2 regions of the Rhizobium sp. rho-13.1 genome follow, and region 1 is predicted to be linked to the other one. Evidence: predicted binding sites of a transcription regulator. Region 1 holds the regulator's gene; the other holds the start of a gene.
The links. Region 1 encodes PhoB, which activates phosphate uptake and scavenging genes when phosphate is short. Its sites were predicted from a motif close to TGTCATNNANCTGTCAT; they were not measured.
Positions count from the first base shown of each region.

Region 2: a site for PhoB is predicted at 2,968-2,984, ahead of EQW76_RS02875 (UDP-2,3-diacylglucosamine diphosphatase). Genes of this name have one in related genera too.

Region 1 covers NZ_SCFL01000002.1:373,615-379,727, reverse strand. The annotation lists gene EQW76_RS08305 (GcrA family cell cycle regulator) at 368-895, shown strand; gene EQW76_RS08300 (DUF2000 family protein) at 972-1,379, opposite strand; gene EQW76_RS08295 (AraC family transcriptional regulator) at 1,393-2,271, shown strand; gene phoB (phosphate regulon transcriptional regulator PhoB) at 2,340-3,023, opposite strand; gene phoU (phosphate signaling complex protein PhoU) at 3,056-3,769, opposite strand; gene phoR (phosphate regulon sensor histidine kinase PhoR) at 3,972-5,228, opposite strand; gene ppk2 (polyphosphate kinase 2) at 5,462-6,113, shown strand, end outside.
Region 2 covers NZ_SCFL01000001.1:545,656-551,768, forward strand. The annotation lists gene dgcA (N-acetyl-D-Glu racemase DgcA) at 1-750, shown strand, start outside; gene EQW76_RS02870 (MFS transporter) at 702-1,925, opposite strand; gene EQW76_RS02875 (UDP-2,3-diacylglucosamine diphosphatase) at 2,036-2,902, opposite strand; gene EQW76_RS02880 (NADP-dependent malic enzyme) at 3,138-5,450, shown strand; gene EQW76_RS02885 (DUF2865 domain-containing protein) at 5,667-6,113, shown strand, end outside.

The DNA.
Region 1 (6,113 bases):
ATGCCGCCTTGCGGCGGCTTGGGCACTATTGTCGTTCCGCGGAACCATGTCAACAAACAGTGGATTAGTCAACGAATAGTTGATTTTAACCTTGCGGCAAAAGCCATATCGTGAGGGTCTGGAGACGGGCATTAAGGCTATTGCAGAAATACCACAGTAGGCAGCAAGTTGGGGAAAACTTGGAAATCGATTCTCCGCGATTCCCGCGACTCTTGTCACGGAGTCAGCCTCACACTAGGTTAAATCTTGATTACTAGACTGCAATGCGGCGGACCTAGTCACCACAATTTAAGAGCGTTTTGTGCCTCGATAGCATTCGAGGCAATGGCGAAGGATTCCGCCATCATGAACGCAGTCGGAGACAAGCATGAATTGGACGGACGAGCGCGTCGAAAGGCTCACGAAATTATGGGCCGAAGGATTGAGCGCCAGCCAGATCGCGGCGCAGCTCGGCGGCGTCAGCCGTAACGCTGTCATCGGCAAGGTGCATCGACTTTGCCTGCCAGGCCGAGCAAAGGCCGGCGGCACATCGTCGACGGCGCGCTCCACCAAGCGTAACGTTGCTCCCGCCCGGCCGACCACCTTTGGCGCCCGCCCTGCCGCCCCGCGCTCGACGGTTCGTGCCGAAGGCGCAACCATGGTCAAGGAAGATGCCGAGCTAGACGCAACGGCACCCGTGCAGTTCCGCCCATCCTCCAATGCCATCGCGCCGGTTGCCCGCCGCATTGGTCTGACGGACCTGACGGAACGCACCTGCAAGTGGCCGGTCGGCGATCCGCTGAAGGACGACTTTCACTTCTGCGGTCATGAATCGCCAGATCAGTCTCCCTACTGCACATACCACCAGAAGTTGGCGTACCAGCCAGTTCACGAGCGCCGTCGCGCCGCCCGCTAAGCCGGGTAAAAACGACAACAGAGAACGGGCCGCGAGGCCCGTTTTGCGTTTCAGGTTTTGATGGCCCAGAAACGTGTCAGGGATGCAAACTCGCACCTTTGACGATCTTGTCCACGAGCTTCTTTTCGGCCCGCAGCGCGATGCCGACCAGCCTGGCGGTGTCGGGACCGAACTCGAGGAATACGGCCCGGTTGGCGGCATCGTGACCTGTCGCGAACATTTCTTCGATATAGGCCGATACTCGCGCCTGGCGTTCCAGCGCGCGCTTGTGGATAGTCCTTAGCACGTCCTGATCCGCCACAAGCACGACCATCGGCTGAACGCTCATGGGACTGTAGACATGGCCGAGAGCATCCCGGTATGCTTCGCCGATGATTTCCGGCGACTGGGCAGTGATCCCGCTCACAAGGAAGGCCGTGACGTTGAGCTTCTGCCAGGTAGCGAGGTCATGGCGGATGACAATCGCGATTTTGGTATCGAACATGTACAAGAACTCCATGGAAGGCATCGAAAGAACCGATCGAATAGCGCCTGCCCATGCCCTCGGTCTTGAACGTTCGTGCAAGATCGGTTTTCGCGACGGATTGAGCATCGCCGCGTCCAGCCACGGCATCGAGCGCATGGAAGCGCGCTTTCACGGCAACGGCTTTTCGCCGCACAGACATGACACATATGCACTGGGTCTGACCCTCCGTGGTGTCCAGACGTTCCGCTATCGCGGCGCGGAGCGCTTTAGCCGTCCCGGCAACGTGATCGTTCTGCATCCCGATGAAGTCCACGATGGCGCGGCAGGCACCGACGACGGACTGATCTACCGGATGCTCTATTTGCCGCCCGCGGTGGTCGGCCTCCTCGAGGTGGGCAATCGGGCCCTGCCCTTCGTCCGCGATCCCGTCGTGACTGACGCTGGCCTATTGTCTGCGCTGGCGGACGTCCTTTCGGATCTCGACCATGCGCCGAACGATCTGGCGATGGACGACGCGGTTGCGCGGCTGACGGCGGGACTCTTCCGACAGGCCGACGACCCGAGGAAAGCACCCACGAGAATCGATCGCCCAGCTGTCCTGCTGGCGCGTGATTTTTTGACCGAGCATTGCGAAGAGGGTGTCAGTTCCGAAACGTTGGAGGCGATCAGCGGTCTGGACCGTTACGAACTGTCGCGGCAGTTCCGGCGGGCCTTCGGCACCAGTCCGCACCGTTATCTCGTGATGCGTCGTCTTGACCGAGCCAAGCGGCTGCTAGGTGCCGGCTATGGCCTTGCCGGAGCCGCTGCAGAAGCGGGGTTTGCCGATCAGGCACATTTTACCCGCCATTTCCGGGCCGCCTTCGGTATGACCCCGGGCAGATGGCTGGCAATGCATGATTGCCAACCCTAGTAGTGTCAGCCCGCTAAATGCACCGACTGGATGGCACCGGCACCATCATCGGCGCCTGCACTCCAGCCTCAGACTTCCATGGAATAGCCGGCGCCGCGCACGGTGCGGATGACGTCCTGCATGTTGGAAAAATTCAGGGCCTTGCGCAGCCGGCCGACATGCACGTCAACGGTGCGTTCGTCGACGTAGATGTCATGGCCCCAGACGCCGTCGAGCAGCTGCGAGCGGGAAAACACCCGGCTTGGCGATGCCATCAGGAATTCCAGCAGGCGGAACTCCGTCGGGCCGAGGCGAACCTCGCGGCTCTTGCGATGTACCCGGTGCGTCTCGCGGTCGAGTTCGATGTCGCCGCAACGAAGGACGCTGGACAGCACCTCCGGGCGGGCGCGGCGCAGCATGGCGCGGACACGGGCCATCAGTTCCGGCGTCGAGAACGGCTTGACGACATAGTCGTCTGCACCGGTGGAAAGGCCACGGACGCGCTCACTTTCTTCGCCACGCGCCGTCAGCATGATGATCGGCAGACGTTCGGTCTCCGGCTTCATGCGCAGGCGGCGGCAAAGTTCGATGCCGGAAACACCCGGCAGCATCCAGTCGAGGATCAGGAGATCCGGAATGCGCTCCTGCAAGCGCATCTCGGCTTCATCGCCCCTCAGGATCGTATCGACTTCGAAACCTTCTGCTTCAAGGTTATAGCGCAGCAGCACGCTCAGCGCTTCTTCATCTTCTACGACGGCAACTCTCGGAACCATGGGGCCCGCTCTCCTTCAAAAACCCTTCAGGCCTATTCCGTCATGGCGCCGACGGTATTGGCAGTATCGTCCTTCGGGCGGTCGCCCTCAGGCAATGCACCGGTCGCCATGTAGAAAATCGTCTCGGCGATGTTGGTGGCGTGGTCGCCGATGCGCTCGATGTTCTTGGCGCAGAACAGCAGATGCGTGCAGGTGGTGATGTTGCGCGGATCTTCCATCATGTAGGTCAGCATCTCGCGGAACAGCGAGGTATACATCGCGTCGATTTCCTCGTCGCGCTCGCGGATGGAGACCGCCTTGTCGGGCGAGCGGGTCGTGTAGACGTCGAGAACTTCCTTCAACTGGACGAGCGCCAGTTCGGACAGATGCTCGATGCCGCGTGCCAGGCTGCGCGGTACGCCGGTGCCCTGCACGGCGATAACGCGCTTGGCCGTGTTCTTGCCGAGGTCGCCGACGCGTTCCAGATCGGCGGCGATCCGGATCGAGCCCATGATTTCGCGCAGGTCGGCAGCCATCGGCTGGCGGCGGGCAATCGTCAGGATCGCCTTGTCGCCGACTTCGCGCTCGGCATGATCGAGGATCGTATCGTCAGAGATGACCTTCTGAGCCAGCCCGACATCGCCATTGACCAGCGCGCGGACGGATTCACCGACCATCTGCTCGGCAAGGCCGCCCATCTCGGAGATGCGCCGCGTCAGGAATTTCAAATCTTCGTCGTAGGCGGAATGAATGTGTGTCGAAACCATTTTCTATCCTCAAATTGAAAGGCGTCACGGAACGTAGGTCTGCTCGGCGCGGCGACGGCAACGGGTTTCGCCTTTTCGAGGCCCTTTTTGATATCGGCCTAATGCTCGCCCTTTTATGTCAGCCCAATGAAACAATTATGACAATCGAAATCATTGAATTAATTCAATTTTCGCAGCCTCGAATAAGGTGTCACCGGGTTATTCAGAAGCGCACCGTGAAATCCGTGCCGCGGCCGACTTCGGATTTGACGATCAGCCTGGCCCGGTGACGGGTCAGGATGTGCTTGACGATGGCGAGCCCGAGGCCTGTGCCCTTCTTGGACCGGCTGTTTTCGACGCTGACGCGATAAAACCGCTCGGTCAGGCGCGGCACGTGTTCGGCCGGAATTCCGCCGCCGCTGTCGGACACGGTGACCTCCACAGGCTCGCCGGGCTTGTTGCGCAACGTCACGTCGACGCGCTTGCCCTCCTGACCGTACTTGCAGGCATTCTCGATCAGGTTTTCGAACACCTGCACCAGTTCGTCGCGATCACCGGTCACCTCCGCCTTGCCTGACGGCATATGCAAATTGATAGTGACATCGAGATCCATCGCCAGCGGCACCAGCGCATCGCGCACATGGCCAAGCAGCGGCACGAGATCGACCTTCTGGTCCGGCGCCAGATGGGACTTCAACTCGAGCCGCGACAGCGACAGGAGATCGTCGACCAGCCGGCTCATGCGGGTCGCCTGATCGAACATGATCGCCAGAAAGCGCTCCTGCGCCTTGGGATCGTTGCGCGCTGGCCCCTGGATGGTCTCGATGAAGCCGCGCAGCGAGGCCAGTGGCGTGCGCAACTCATGGCTGGCGTTGGCGACGAAATCCGACCGCATGCGGTCGATATGACGCAACTCCGAGACGTCGCGAAACGACAGCAGGAAGAATGTCTGGTTGCCGAGATCGGAGAGCGCCAGCTCGACAGGCGCAATCCGCACTATGAAGACACGCTCCGACGGCAGACGCTCGGAATGCTCGATCTGGTTGGGCACGCCGGTGGCAATCGTTTCCCGCACCATGTCGAGAATGCCGGGCGAGCGCAGCTTTGCCGACAGGTGGGCGCCAATCGGGAAGAGGTCGAGCGCCCTCTCTGCTGCAGGGTTCTGATAGAACACCGACGCCTCGCGATCCAGCACCAGAACTGGCATGTCGAGACCAGCCAGGCCTGCGGTCATCGGCCTCAGGACTGCCGCCAGATCTACCGGGGCCGGCTCGACTTTCGCCGGCTGCGCCCTGCGCGCCACCAGGGGTGCGCGCAGCAGGGCAACGGCAACCACGACCAGCAGCACGGCGAGGATGGCCACCACGTCGGTACCCTCCGCCATGGCCAGAATGGCAACCAGCACGGCCAGAATCAGGATCGCTCTTTCCTGCTTCAAGCGCTGCCCGAGCCGATTTAAAATTGATGTATTCTCTTCCAACGCCGCCGGTCCGATTCTACGTCCACACGTCTAAGACTCGGACTGATATAGCAAATTCATGACAGAAGTTTTCAGCACTATCCACAGTCGTGGAACCCTTGGGCTCCCTCGCCAGTCATAGTCGGCGGAAGGCTTGAAATGACACAGTAAATATGTGTCTTCTGAGCCGGTTTATAATTTTTACGAACTGAGCCCCTGATGGCAAATACAGGCCAATGGCCCGAGGAGGATCTATGGGAGACGAAGTCGAAAGCCGCATGGTCGAGCTGGAGCTGCACGGCAAACGGCGTATCTTCGACGTCGACGACCCCGTTCTGCCCGACTGGGTCGCAGACAAGGCGCTGTCGTCCGGCCACTTTCCTTATAAGAAAAAGCTGAAAAGCAGCGAATACATGGACGATCTGAAAGCGCTTCAGATCGAACTCGTGAAGGTCCAGTTCTGGCTGCAGGCGACGGGCAAGCGGATCATGGCCATTTTCGAGGGCCGGGATGCTGCCGGCAAGGGCGGTGCGATCTTTGCGACCTCCGCCCACATGAACCCACGCCTCGCGCGGGTCGTGGCACTCAGCAAGCCGAACGACCGCGAAGCCGGGCAATGGTATTTCCAGCGTTACGTGGACCAATTCCCGACATCGGGCGAATTCGTCCTGTTCGACCGCTCCTGGTACAACCGCGCCGGGGTCGAGCCGGTGATGGGGTTTTGCACGCCGGAGCAGTACGAGCAGTTCCTTCACCAGGCGCCGCAGATGGAGAAAATCGTCGAGCATGAGGGCATCATGTTCTTCAAGTTCTACCTCGACATCGGCCGGGAAATGCAGCTGAAACGCTTTCACGACCGGCGCCACGATCCGCGCAAGGTCTGGAAGCTGTCATCCATGGATATCG
Region 2 (6,113 bases), on a different contig from region 1:
TTGGCGGTCGCCATGAAGCCCGGCGCTGCCCGAAACGCCGTCGACTGCGCGCTCTGGGATCTCGAGGCAAAGCGCTCCGGTATATCGGTGGCGCGGACCATCGGCCTCTCGACGATGGAGCCTCGCACGACCGCCTTTACGATTTCGCTGGGCGAGCCCGAGGTCATGGCGGCAGCAGCCGGCGCACAGGCGCACCGCGCCCTGCTGAAAGTCAAGATCGGCACCTCCGATGACGAAAGCCGTATCCGCGCGGTACGCATTGCAGCGCCGCAATCGGCTATCATCCTCGATGCGAATGAAGGATGGACGGAAGACAATCTTGCCCGCCACCTAGAGATCTCCGCCGAAGCAGGGATTGCCCTGGTCGAGCAGCCCCTGCCCGCCGGCAACGACAGGCTGCTGGCAACTATCAGAAGGCCCGTCCCCGTCTGCGCCGACGAAAGCGTCCATCACACCGGCGATCTCGAAAGCCTGCGCGACCGCTACGACGCCATCAACATCAAACTCGACAAGACAGGCGGGCTGACGGAGGCCCTCCGCATGAAGGCAGAGGGCGAACGGCTCGGCTTCCGGATCATGATCGGCTGCATGGTCGGCACATCGCTGGCGATGGCACCGGCGCTGATGCTGGCCCAGGACGCGGCCTTCGTCGATCTCGACGGACCGCTGCTGCTTTCCCGCGACCGCGAACCCGGATTGCGCTACGAGGGCTCGCTGGTCTTTCCACCGCTCTCGGAATTGTGGGGCTGAAGGCGGGAGGCGACGACGATCATGGTGAGCCCGGCAGCCGCGATCAGCGCCATCAGGTAGAAACCCGACGTGCCGAGCCAGCCGTAGACATAGCCGGAGGCGATAGTCGCGATGCCGAGACACATGCCATTATAGAAAAAGTAGACGCCCTGCGCGGACGCCTCCTGCGTTTCCTGCACCGTCGCCACGATGCGGCGCTGCACGCCGATGTGGACGCAGGCATAGGTGAAGGCGTGAAAGCACTGCAGCACGAAGTGGCCTGCAAAGCCGAGGTCCATCGGAAAGACGATCCACCGGCAGACGCACATCGCCGCGCCGAAGCGCATCAGGGTCCAGGCACTGAACCGGCGTCCCAGCCGTTTCGAGAGGAAGAAGATCGTCACCTCGGCCGCCACCCCGGCGCTCCAGAGTATCCCCACCTGCGTGCCTGAAAAACCGATCTGGTGCCAGTAGATCGAGGCGAATGTGTAGAACAGCGCATGGCTTGCCTGCTGGACCGAAACGCCGATCATGGTCAGCAGCAGGCGCGGATTCCTGAGCGCATTGCCGATGGGCGGCGCCTTGATGTCGAGCGGCAGGCCGCGACGCCGCGTTGGCCCGATGCGGGGACAATAGAGCGCCATGACAGTCGTCAGGATGAAGCCGATGACCATTAGCGGCAAAACCATCCTGCCGCCGAACGCGCCGATCACCTGCCCGCCGATCAGTGTCGAGACAATGAAGGCGATCGATCCCCACACCCTGGTCGAACCGTAATCGATGCCCCAGCGGCGGACTCCCGAGATGGTAATCGACTCGACCACCGGCAGGTAAGGCGCATAGGTGGCGCCCTGCAGCGCATAGACCAACAGGACGGTCGCGAAGTCGTCGGTCCAGAACAGCGCGATCGCGGTCAACAGCGACAGGCCTCCGGACCAGAGAAGCACCGTCGCCCGTTCCCGCATCCTGTCGGCAAACAGCGCCACGACCGGCGCGACCAGCACCCGCACGACCATCGGCAAGGCGAGAATGATACCGATCTGCTGGTCGTTGAACTTCAGTGTCGCGAGGAAAACCGGAAAGAACGGCAGGGCGATGCCGTTGACGATCAGCGGGGCACAATAGGACAGGGCGCTGCGCAGCCGGAAATAGGCAGGAGCCTCCCTGCCCGTCGAAGTCATCGTTGCGGGAATCATGACAATGCCTGATTTGGAAACGCTGATTCCCTACCACGCATTCGCGATCGCGCCTACGGCGGCGCCTTCAGATCGGCGGGAAATTCAAAGAGATGGAGGGCGTTGTCCGCTCACTCGGCAGCGGTCATCCCGGACGCCGCCTTTGCTTCGGCCATCATCAGCGCAAGGTCCATGGCCGGGCGCGACGGCAGACGATCCTGGCGGCTCTCGGCAACGGCTGTAGCAGGCTTGGCGTCGAGGATCTGGCGCCAGGTGATCAGTTCGAAGCTTCCATCCTCATGCTCGGCAATCGCCGTACAGCTTTCAACCCAGTCGCCGGTGTTGATGTAGCGCAGGCCATCGATGTCCTCGATGACGGCATGGTGGATATGGCCACAAATGACCCCGTCGGCATGATTGCGCTTGGCCTCTTCGGCCACCACGCGCTGGAACTCGCCGATGAAGTTGACCGCATGCTTGACCTGCTGCTTGGCCCAGGCTGAGAACGACCAGTAAGGCATGCCGAGCCGGCGCCGAATGCTGGCGAGCGCGATGTTCAGCACGATGGCGACGTCGTAGGCCCAGTCGCCGAGATAAGCGAGCAGCCGGGCGTTGCGGACCACCACATCGAATTCGTCGCCGTGCAGCACGAGATAGGTCTTGCCGTCGGCGGTGGTGTGGATCGCCCGTTCGGCGACCTCGATACCGCCGAAATGGTTACCCGGGAAATCGCGCAGGAATTCGTCGTGATTGCCGGGGATGTAGACGATGCGCGTGCCCTTGCGCGCCTTGCGCAGGATCTTCTGAACGACATCGTTGCAATCCTGCGGCCAGTACCAGCTGCGCTTCAGCCGCCAGCCGTCGATGATGTCGCCGACGAGGTACAGGGTATCGGCTTCGTGATAGCGCAGGAAGTCGAGAAGATAGTCAGCCTTGGCAGCCTTCGATCCCAGATGAACGTCGGAAATGAACAGGGTTCGGAAGTGTCGAGTGTCCATCAATGTCTCCACGAACGTAATGCCCGTGCCCCAATCTTCGCTGTGCCCGGAATAATCAGACTCGTGTTTCAGGAAGATGACATCATATCCAATTCGAGCGCGAAGATGGCGTAGCTTACCCCGCCGCGCATCGGCAAAATCTTGCCGCCATGCCACAATTCCGTACTGTGCACCCCCGAGGATTGTTGTATGCAGTGACGTGAAATCGTTAGACGAATGGTAATGGAGAAGCGTGATGGACCCGCAGGATGCATCGAAGGCACAGAAGAACATGACCAGCGGTGACCTCGACGAACAGGCGCTTTTCTTCCATCGCTATCCTCGTCCGGGCAAGCTGGAGATACAGGCGACGAAGCCGCTCGGCAACCAGCGCGACCTAGCGCTCGCCTATTCGCCGGGCGTCGCCGCTCCCTGTCTCGCCATCCGCGACAACCCTGAAATGGCTGCCGAATATACCTCGCGCGCCAATCTCGTGGCCGTCATATCCAACGGCACGGCCGTGCTTGGCCTCGGCAATATCGGTCCGCTGGCCTCAAAGCCGGTGATGGAAGGCAAGGCCGTCCTGTTCAAGAAGTTCGCCGGCATCGATGTCTTCGACATCGAGATCGAGGCACCGACCGTCGACGAGATGGTCTCGACGATCTCGGCACTGGAGCCGACCTTCGGCGGCATCAATCTCGAGGACATCAAGGCGCCCGAATGCTTCGACGTCGAGCGCCGGCTGCGCGAGATGATGAAGATCCCGGTCTTCCACGACGACCAGCACGGCACTGCGATCATCGTCGCCGCCGCCATACTGAACGGCCTGGAGCTGGCCGGCAAGACGATCGAGAACGTCAAGATCGTCGCATCCGGTGCAGGCGCTGCCGCACTCGCCTGTCTCAACCTTTTGGTCATTCTGGGCGCCAAGCGCGAAAACATCTGGGTCCACGATATCGAGGGCCTGGTCTACACCGACCGCAACGTGCTGATGGACGAGTGGAAGTCGGTCTATGCCCAGCCGAGCGACAAGCGGACGCTGGCCGAATCGATCGGCGGCGCCGATGTGTTCCTCGGCCTGTCGGCCGCCGGCGTGCTGAAGCCGGAACTGCTGGTACAGATGGCCGAAAAGCCGCTGATCATGGCGCTTGCCAATCCCAACCCCGAAATCATGCCGGAACTCGCCCGCGCCGCCCGGCCCGACGCGATGATCTGCACCGGGCGCTCGGATTTCCCGAACCAGGTCAACAACGTCCTCTGCTTCCCCTACATCTTCCGCGGCGCGCTGGATTGCGGCGCGACGACGATCAACGAGGAAATGAAGATGGCGGCAGTGCGCGCCATCGCAGCCCTTGCCCGCGAGGCACCGTCGGATGTTGCCGCCCGCGCCTATACCGGCGAGACCCCGATCTTCGGCCCGGAATACCTGATCCCTTCGCCCTTCGATCCCCGCCTGATCCTGCGCATCGCCCCGGCCGTCGCCAAGGCTGCGGAAGAGAGCGGTGTGGCGCTTCGCCCGATCACCGATTTCGATGCCTATCTCGACACGCTCAACCGCTTCGTCTTCCGCTCCGGCTTCGTCATGAAGCCGATCTTTGCAGCTGCCAAGCTCGCTCAGCCGAAGCGCGTCGTGTTTTCCGAAGGCGAAGACGAACGCGTGCTGCGCGCCGCACAGGTGCTGCTCGAGGAAAACACGGCCGTGCCGATCCTCATCGGCCGCCCCAGCGTCATCGAGACCCGCCTGAAGCGCTATGGCCTCAAAATCCGCCCGCATACCGACTTCGAAGTCATCAACCCGGAAGACGATCCGCGCTTCCGCGATTACGCCGACCTCTATTTCTCGCTGGTCGGCCGCAGCGGCGTCATCCCGGAGGCAGCCCGTACCATCGTGCGCACCAACACCACCGTCATCGGCGCACTGGCGCTGAAGCGTGGCGACGCCGATGCACTGATCTGCGGCCTCGAAGGCCGCTACGAGCGGCACCTACGCGTTGTCCGCCAGATTATCGGCAAGCGTAACAATGTCCGCGACTTCTCTGCCATGAGCCTGCTCATCTCGCAGCGCGGCAACACGTTCTATACCGACACCTACGTTAACTTTAATCCGACGGCCGAAGAGATTGCCGAATCGACAGTGCTGGCAGCGGAGGAAATCCGCCGCTTCGGGATCACGCCACGCGCCGCCCTTGTCTCGCATTCGAACTTCGGCTCGCGCGAATCGGAGAGCGCCACGAAGATGCGCAATGCCCTGCGGCTCATCCGGCTTGCAGCCCCCGATCTAGAGGTCGATGGCGAAATGCACGGCGACAGCGCGATTTCCGAGCATTTGCGCCGCCGCGTCATGCCGGATAGCACGCTGACCGACGAAGCCAACCTGCTGGTGTTCCCGAACCTCGATGCGGCCAACATCACGCTTGGCGTTGTCAAGGAGATGATTGACGGGCTGCATGTCGGCCCGATCCTGCTCGGAACGGCCCTGCCGGCCCATATCCTGTCGCCCTCGGTCACCTCCCGTGGCGTCGTCAACATGGCAGCCGTGGCCGTGGTCGAGGCATCGCAGCCCGGCTGATACTGACGGGACCGCCGGGCATCATCCCGGCGGTCGACCACCTGCTGCCGAGCGCAGGGCTGGCGCAAGTCAGTCGGCGCCATATATCTTGCGCGTGACAATGGATGAATTTTCGCCTTCGCCCGAGCTGAGGCGGAAACCATCCGAACGGAGCAGGCCAAAAGCGTGATAGTGGGCTGGAAACATTCATTTTGGGCGCTTGCCGCATCCTTGGCGATGGCAGCGCCACTGGCTGCCCAGACGAACGCAATCTGCGACGACCTGCGCGGCCAGATGGCCAATCTCAGCGAAACTGTCGGCACCAACCGCCAGCTCCGGCAATACCGCACCGCCATCGCCCAGCAGATATCCGAGTTGCGCCAAGTCGAGAACGACCTTGAGGAAAACGAGTGCTCGTCCGGCAGCATGGTGATCATAAACGGTGACGACGGCGGCACCTGCGCGCGGATCGAGGATACCCTGCAGCGCATGCAGCAGAACCTGCAGGATCTCGTCGCCAAGCGCGACCAGATCCAGCGCGGCGACGTTTCGGAAGGACCCACCCGCAACCAGCTTTCCGCAGCGCTGCGCGCCAACGGCTGCGAAGATCAGGATAGCGGCGATACCATCATCACCAACCGCCCGCCCCCGCAGGCAGGCATCGAGCCCAGCTACCCCGCAACC